DNA from 2 places in the Blastococcus sp. SYSU D00868 genome. Region 1 is predicted to be linked to the other one. Evidence: riboswitches for the same ligand, from Rfam matches in the RefSeq annotation. Region 1 holds a riboswitch; the other holds the start of a gene.

Region 1 (4,189 bases):
ATGATGAACAGGGCGTAGTCGATGCCCACGGCCAGGCCGAGCATCGCGGCCAGGATCGGCGTCGTGGAGGACAGGTCGACGAACCCGGTGGCGATCGTGACGCCCAGGACGCCGATGCCGACGCCGACCACCGCGGTGAGCAGGTTCATCCCGGCGACGAGCAGCGAGCCGAAGGTGACCGCGAGGACCACGAGGGCCACGACGACGCCGACCACCTCGGCCGGGCCGCCGACGTGCGGCGGCGCCTGCACCGCCTCACCGCCGACCTCGACGGCCAGCCCGGTGTCCGCGGCGTCGGCGACGGCGGCCAGCAGGGCGTCCCGCTGCTCGGGGGTCACCTCGCCGGGCTGCGCGTCGTAGCTGACGGTGCTGTAGCCGATGGTCGGCTGCGCCGAGTTCACAGCCGGGTTCTGCGGGTCGAACGGGTCGGTGGCCCCGGTGACGCCGGGCAGCTCCCCCAGCGCGGCGACCGTCTGCGTGACCGCGGCGGCGTTGTCCGGCGTCGCCAGCGTCTCGCCGTCCGGGGCGGCGAACACCACCCGGGCCGTGGCGCCGCCGGCCGCGGAGCCGAAGCGCTCGTCGATCCGCTCCAGGGCGTTGGTCGACTCCTGGCCGGGGATGGAGAAGCTGCCGGTGGTCTCGCCGGAGAGCGTCACGGCACCGACGCCTCCCCCGACGAGCAGCACCAGCCAGACGAGCACGACCGGCAGCCGGTGCCGGTGCGAGAGGGCCCCGAGTCGGGACAACAGGACAGCCATGCGGGATCAGGCCTCCACCTGGTGGGGTGCGGGGAGAGGGGCGGCGGGACGGCGGTGGCCGAGCGCGTCGAGACAGGTGGCGACGATGTGCGGCCGCCACGCGGTGGTCGCGTCCTCGGCGTGGGCCGCCAGCGTGAGCACGGCCAGGGCGGCGAGGGCTCCGACGACGCGGACGAGCCGCTCGGGCTCCGCCCTCTCCTGATCGACGCCGAAGGCGCGCAGCACCTCCGCGCTCGCCGCCGCCGGCTCCTCGGGAGCGGGCCTGGGGTCGGTGGCCGGGGCGAGCATCAGCGCGACGATGCCGGGGTGGGCCAGGGCGAGGTCCACGAGGATCTCGAGGGCCCGCAGGTCACGCTCGCGGCCCGGCGGGAGGTCCGCCACCGCGCCCCCGACCCGGCGCCCCATCCCCTCGGCGTGCGACAGCACGGCCTCGTACAGCGCGTCCTTGCTCGGGAAGTGGTGCAGCAGCCCCGCCTTGGACAGCCCCACGGCGGCGGCCACGTCCTGCACCGACGTCTTCGCGAAGCCCCGGCGGGCGAACAGCGCCGCGGCGCGGTCGAGGATCCCCTCGTCCACCTGCTGCCGGAACGGTCGCGCCACGCCTCCACGGTAGGCGTGACCGACCGATTCGGTCGGTAAACCGGCCGAAGCGGTCGGGTGAGGTGGGTCACCCGCCGCGCCCGAACGCGTGGCCGGTGGGTTTCATCACGGTTTGGCAACACGCCGTGTCGAACTGCCCGGTTCGCCAGAAGTGATCTGCGTCACGACGACAGTCGACATGACGACTCGTAGCGTCTTGGCTGCGCTCCGCACAGAGGGCGTGACGGCCGGGCCGCCCAACCCTGCCCACCGGCCGTCTCCGACATCCCTTGGGGCAGGGGTGGGGGACCCACCGGTTCCACGGCGTGCACGCACGCCTCGGGGTGAAGCCGCAGCACGCGGCCGGGCACCGATCGCCCGAACCCGACAGCTCACCTCACCGGCGGTGATCGGAGATCACAGCACCCGTGTCCAAGCACCGCGCAGCCCGTTATGTCCGCACCAAGAAGGCCCTCTCCCGGGCGCCCATCGCCGCCGGCGCCACCCTCATCGGGCTCGGCGTCCTCGGCACCCCGGCGGCCCAGGCCTCCCCCACCACCCCCGACCACACCGGCGGCGAGACCCACGAGCGGCCGCACACCTGGGCCGACTCGTCGTCGGCCTCCCCGGAGACCTACCGGGACACCACCGACACCTACGGCCGGCACGCCGCCCCCGACGGCACCTACACCGTCGAGCGCGGTGACACCGTCTCGCGGATCGCCGCCTCCTTCGACCAGCCGTGGCGCGAGCTCTACCAGCGCAACGTCGTGGTCATCGGCGCCGACCCGAACCGGATCTACCCCGGGCAGGTGCTCGCCCTGACCGGCGCGGCGCCCGAGGCCCCGGCGACGACCGGCCCCGCCGGCGACTCGGCCCCGCTGGCCGAGACGACCGCCGAGGCCGCGCCGGCCCCGGAGGCGGCTCCGGCCCCCGAGGCGGCGCCGGCCCCGGCCCCCGCGCCCGCCCCGGCGCCGGTCCCCGCGCCCGCCCCGGCCCCGGCCCCCGCGCCGGCTCCGGAGCCCGCTCCGGCGCCCGTCGCCCAGGTCGCCTCGGCGATCGCGCACATCAGCAACACCGCCGGCGCGATCAAGCCGCAGGCACAGAACGCCGCGAACGCGGTGGTGTCCAACGTCCCGGGCGCCGCGTCCATCACCCTCGGCGGCACCCGCGCCAGCGCGGTCGACCCGGGCGGCCACCCCTCCGGCCTGGCCATCGACTACATGGTCATGTCGAACGCCGGCCTCGGCGACGCGATCGCCCAGTACCACCTGGACCACTGGGACGAGCTCGGCGTGGAGTACGTCATCTGGCAGCAGCGGATCATCACCTCGCCGGGCGGCGCCTGGAAGGCGATGGAGAACCGCGGCAGCGCGACCGCCAACCACTTCGACCACGTGCACGTGAACTACCGGGGCTGAGCCCGGCAGCACTGCGCGACGACGGCCGCCCGGTCCCTGGACCGGGCGGCCGTCGTCGTCCCGCGGCGGGCGCCGGCCAGGTCGCGTCGGCGGCGTCGCGCACCTGCTGCGCGGTGGCCGCCCAGCCGGCCAGCAGCGCGCGCCCGTCCTCGGCCGGGGTGCCCGGCTCGGCGGTGTGGTGCGGCCGCCTGTCGCCGGTGGGGGGCGTGGCCGTACCCCCAGGGACCCGACCTCCCGCGCACGCGTCCCGGGGCGTTCCGTGGGCACCGACGCACCACCAGCCCACAGCACGAGGAGCACCCACCCATGCGAGGAGCCGTTCTCCACGCCCCCGGCGACGTCCGCGTCGAGGACCGCCCGGACCCGCGGATCGAGCAGCCCACCGACGCCGTCATCCGGCTGGCCGCCACCTGCGTGTGCGGCTCGGACCTGTGGCCCTACCGCGGCGCCGAGACGGTCGCGGGCCCGGCGCCGATGGGCCACGAGTACGTCGGCGTGGTCGAGGAGGTCGGCGGCGAGGTGTCGACCCTGCGGCCCGGCCAGTTCGTCGTCGGCTCGTTCTTCGCCTCCGACAACACCTGCGAGATCTGCCGGGCCGGCTACCAGTCCCGCTGCGTGCACGCCCACCCCATGGGCGCCATTGGCACGCAGGCCGAGTACGCCCGCGTCCCGCTGGCCGACGGCACGCTCGTCGCCACCCCGGAGACGCCGGACGCCGACCTGGTCCCCTCCCTGCTGGCCGCCTCCGACGTGCTCGGCACCGGCTGGTTCGCCGCCGTGGCCGCCGAGGCGGGGCCCGGCAAGACGGTCGCGGTCGTCGGGGACGGCGCCGTCGGCCTGCTCGGCGTCCTCGCCGCGGAGCAGCTCGGCGCCGAGCGCATCGTCGTCTTCAGCCGGCACGCCGACCGGCAGCGCCTCGCCCGCGAGTTCGGCGCCACCGACGTGATCACCACGCGCGGGGACGAGGGCGTCGCCGAGCTGAGGGAGCTCACCGGCGGGCTCGGCGCGCACTCGGTGATCGAGGCCGTCGGCACCCAGGAGTCGATGATGCAGGCCGTCCGGGCCACCCGGCCGGGCGGGCACGTCGGCTACGTCGGCGTCGCCCACGACGTCGCGCTGCCCGGCGACGAGCTGTTCCTCTCCGGCGTCCACCTGCACGGCGGGCCGGCGCCCGTGCGCCGGTTCCTGCCCGACCTGATCGGCCGGATCACCGACCGCGCGATCGACCCGGGCCGGGTCTTCGACCTCGCCCTGCCGCTGGAGCAGGCCGCCGAGGGCTACCGCGCGATGGACGAGCGCCGCGCGATCAAGACCCTGCTGACCGTCTGACACCCGCCACGTCAGCGCCGACCTCGTGCACGTCACGCCCGGCGCGTGCACGCACTGGCACCGCCACCCGCTGGGCCGGACCGTGTCCGTGACGGAGGGCGG
Region 2 (4,189 bases), on a different contig from region 1:
GGTGACGTCGGCCGGCGGCTCGGGGCTCTTGCCCTCCCACCAGACGTCGGCGGTCTGCTCGTTGTAGGCGACGTTGGTGAAGATCGTGCCGGTGCCCTCGCGGATCGCCTCGACCGCCGTGGGGTTGGTCGCCTCGTTGGTGTCCTTGGCGACACCGAACACGCCGTACTCGGGGTTGATCGCGTAGATCTTCCCGTCCTCGGGGTCGACGCGCAGCCAGGCGATGTCGTCGCCGTAGAACGTCACGTGGTAGCGGTCGCCGAGGATGTCGGGGGCCAGGGTCATCGCCAGGTTGGTCTTGCCCGACGCGCTCGGCATCCCGCCGCAGATGTGGTACTTGCGACCGGTCTGCTTGTCGGTGATCCCCAGCAGCATGAACTGCTCGGCGAGGAACTCCCCGGAGCGCCAGCCGTCGTAGGCGCCCTGGCGCAGGCCGTGGGCGATCTTCCCCAGCAGCGCGTTGCCGCCGTAGGAGGAGCCGAAGTGCAGGATCGTGCGCTCGTCGGCGACGGTGACGAAGTAGCGCTGGTCGTCCGGGGTGCCGTGACCCAGGTTCTCCAGGTCGCCGGTGACGTGCACGCCGCGGACGAAGCTGTCCTGGTCGGCGAGGTCGTTGACGAACTCCACGCCGACGCGCGCCATGCGGTTCATGTGCAGCACGACGGTGCGGGTGTCGGTCAGCTCGACGCCGGTGGCGTACTGCTCGAGCGGCGACCCGGGCGGGGCCATGAGGTAGGGGACGACGTACATCGTCTTGCCGGCCGAGGCGCCCTTCATGCGCTCGGTCAGCAGCGGGCGCATCTCCGAGGCGGGCTTCCAGTTGTTGTAGACGCCCTTGTCGGACTCGTTGTTGGTCGCGACGACGGTGCGCTCCTCCGACCGCGCCGTGTCCTTCGGGTGACTGCGGGAGTAGTAGCGGCCCTCCCCGGCGGGCAGCAGCTCACCGGCCTCCAGCGCCTCCTGGACCAGGCGGGCGTCGTCGGAGGCGTGCACCACCTCCACGCGGGCGGCACCGGTGTGCTCTGCCCACTGGCGGACGAAGTCGCGGACGCGACTGTTCTTCACCCCTGCTTCGTCGAGCACGGCGTCAACGGCTGCCACGACTTGCACCTCTCCCTCGCGGGTCATCCGTTCACCGCGCCTCCCGACGTGCGCGCTGCGGCCCGCTGCGTCGGGAACTTACCGATCCCGCCCCGGCCGATTGACAGCAGTGGGGCCGATGTCACTCCTTCCGGCCGCCCTTCTCGGCCGCCACCTGCGCCCATAGGTCGTCTGGGACGTCTACCGGGCCCGCCGTGCCTCCCGGGCCGCCCGTCCGCTGTGTTCTCGGCCACAGCCGGGCGCGGTGGCGGGCCGGTGCCCTACACGGTCAGCGGCCCGAACCGGCGTACCGGCGCCGCGTGTCGGCTCCAGAACCGGCCGCGCCGGATTGTCACGACTCCATAACGCGATTACCGTTCCCGCCGTCCGTCCGGTCGTTGGTCCCCGACCGGGGAAGCCGGTCGGACGCCGCCGAGTCGCCCACGAGCCCCCTCGTGGCGAGCCGGGGACCCACCGCAGTACTGGGGTGAATCCCGTCCGGACGTGTCCGGAGGGGTAGGGCCGCTTCCCGCCCGAACCCGTCAGCTAACTCGGTAGGCGGCCGACGGAAGAACGGAGAGCCGCCGCATGGCGCGCCCCAGCATCGCTGCCCCGCATCCACGCCCCCGCTCCGGCCGGTCCCCTCGGGGCAGGGTGCGCCCGCGCAGCTGAGCACCCGCGGTCGTCGGTAGCCGACGCCGCTCCACCCCTGCACCCCGTCGAGCACCCGCGCTCGAGCGGCGCCCCGCCGCGTCCCGTGCACCGGTGGAGCCCGGCACCGCCGGCCGGCCTCGCCCGCCTGCACCCCCGCCCGCAGGCGCCCGTCCCCGGCGCGCCGCGGCACCCGCACCCCTGGAGTCCCCTCCTCATGCAGCACCGCAGCACCCCCTCGCCCCGCCCCACCCGGGCGGCGGCCCCCGAGACCGCGCCGCTTCCGGCCCCGCCGGCCGCGGCCGCGACCGAGCCGGCGACCGAGGTCCTCCACGTCCCCGCGCCCCGCCGGCGCCGCTCACCGGCCGCGCTGCGCCGCCGCCCCGGCGTCTACCTGGGCGTGGCCGCCGCGGGCGCGGTGCTCGTCCAGGTCCTGGTCGGCACCGACCCGGCCGCGCAGGCCGAGGCCGGGACGTCGGAGTCGGTCTCGGTCGCCGCGGCCCTCGGGCTGTCCGCGCAGAGCGCGCCGGCCACCGTCGAGCCGGACCTGCAGCAGCTGTCGGAGCTCACCGCCAGCCGCGGCACCCGCGAGGCGGCCGAGGTCGCCGCCGCGCAGGCCCAGCAAGCCGCCGACCAGGCCGTGCTCGACCGGCAGCGGGCCGAGGCGGAGGCCGCGGCCGCCGCGGCCGCCGCCCAGGCGCAGGCCGAGGCCGAGGCGGCGGCCGCCGCCGAGGCCGCCGCAGCAGCCGCCGAGGCGGCCGAGGCCGCCGAGGAGGAGGCCGCGGGGTCGGGGTCCTCGGGCGGCGGCAGCGCGGCCGCCGCAGGCAGCACCGCCGTCACCGCGGTCGCCCGCATCAACAACACGGCCGGGCCCGTCTCCGCGCGCGTGCAGGCCGCGGCGAACGCGGTCGTCAGCAACGTCCCGGGCGCCGGCTCCATCTCCCTGGGCGGCACCCGGCCCAGCGCGACGGACCCGCACGGCCACCCGTCGGGCAACGCGCTGGACTACATGGTCCTGTCCAACGCGTCGCTGGGCGACGCGATCGTCGCCTACCACGTCGCCCACTGGGACGAGCTCGGCGTCGAGTACATCATCTGGGAGCAGCGGATCCTGCAGTCGCCGGGCGGCTCCTGGTCCACGATGGCCGACCGGGGCGGCGTGACGGCCAACCACTACGACCACGTGCACGTGAACTACAACTGAGCCAGGGGCCGGGCGCGCACGCGCCCGGCCCCACTCGGTGCTCAGCCCCGGCGGGACCGCCCGCGCGGACCGCCCTGGCGCCCGCCCAGGGCACGGCCGGCGGCGCGTCCGGCGGCCCGGCGCCCGCCGGCGGCGGGACGGCGGTCGGCGTCGCCCCCGCCGCGGCCGGCGGGGCCGCTGCACGGGCGGCAGGTGGCGAACCGCGGGGCGACCGCGCGGCCGCACTCCCGGCAGGTCGCGCTGCGGACCGTCGAGATCGCGCCGGGCAGCAGCAGCGAGATGGCCTCGGCGCACTCCTCCTCGACCCAGGCCGCGTCGTCGTCCTCCAGCCCCGCCACGCCGGGGAAGCGGCGGAGCAGCGTCTGGGCGTCGCGGGCGGCCGCGGCGGCCTGCTCGTACTCCTCGACGGTGCCGCCGCGCGGGACGTCCGGCAGCAGCGTCTCCGGCGGGACCGGGAGTCCGGCGGCGTGCCGGAGGGCGGCGCGGGCCAGCGCGAGCCACCGGGTGCGGCGGGGCGGGTCGTAGTCGATCGCGAGGTCGACCAGCCGCCACACCGTGTCCAGGTCCCCGGCCGCGCCGAGCGGGCCGCGCAGGAGCGGCAGCAGCGCCTCGACCCGCAGCACCAGGCTGCTGACGTCGTCGGGCGCGACCGCCTCGTCGCGGGTGGCCGTCCGCGCCCACGCCATCCAACGGGTCAGCGCCTCCGGCAGGTCGACGGCCTCGATGGCGCCGAGGTCGGCCAGCTCCGGCCGCAGCCGGGGGGCCCGCTTCGGCAGGTCGCTGACGGCGTCGCCACGGGCCACCGCGGCGCCGGCGGCCAGCAGGCCCTGGTCCGGCCGCAGCCCGGGCACGCCGGTGAGCACCCCGACCTGCCCGTGCCCGGTGAGCCCGTAGCGGCCGGCCCGGCCGGCGATCTGCGCGGTCTCCCAGGAGCGGAGCGGGCGGACCCGCTCGCCGTCGAACTTCGTGGTCTCGGCGAAGAGCACGGTGGTGGCCGGCACGTTGATCCCGTGGCCGATCACGTCGGTGGTCACCAGGACGTCGAACTCGCCACTGGTGAACTGCTCGATCACCTCGCGGCGGGTGGCCGGCGGCAGGGCGCCGTACAGGACGCCGACCCTGCCCGGCCGGTGCGCGTGCAGCGCCGCGGCGACGGCGTAGACGTTCTTGCGGGAGAAGGCGACGACGAGGGTCTGCGGGCGGACCGTCTCCGGGCGCACCGGCGCACGCAGCACGTCCAGGCGGGACAGCCGC

Evidence for each region. Region 1 has a riboswitch for cyclic di-AMP ahead of ACI79F_RS07395 (LysM peptidoglycan-binding domain-containing protein). Riboswitches for the same ligand answer to the same signal wherever they lie in the genome.
Region 2: it holds a riboswitch for cyclic di-AMP, as region 1 does, so the genes downstream of both, ACI79F_RS03100 (hypothetical protein) here and ACI79F_RS07395 (LysM peptidoglycan-binding domain-containing protein) in region 1, are expected to answer to the same signal.

What each region holds. Positions count from the first base shown of each region.
Region 1 is NZ_JBJGZO010000006.1:68,143-72,331, reverse strand. Features, by position in the region: gene ACI79F_RS07405 (MMPL family transporter) at 1-758, opposite strand, end outside; gene ACI79F_RS07400 (TetR/AcrR family transcriptional regulator) at 765-1,358, opposite strand; cyclic di-AMP (ydaO/yuaA leader) riboswitch at 1,606-1,758, shown strand; gene ACI79F_RS07395 (LysM peptidoglycan-binding domain-containing protein) at 1,766-2,758, shown strand; gene ACI79F_RS07390 (zinc-dependent alcohol dehydrogenase family protein) at 3,065-4,087, shown strand.
Region 2 is NZ_JBJGZO010000002.1:280,473-284,661, reverse strand. Features, by position in the region: gene ACI79F_RS03105 (phosphoenolpyruvate carboxykinase (GTP)) at 1-1,101, opposite strand, end outside; cyclic di-AMP (ydaO/yuaA leader) riboswitch at 1,501-1,656, shown strand; gene ACI79F_RS03100 (hypothetical protein) at 1,949-2,935, shown strand; gene ACI79F_RS03095 (helicase-related protein) at 2,977-4,189, opposite strand, start outside.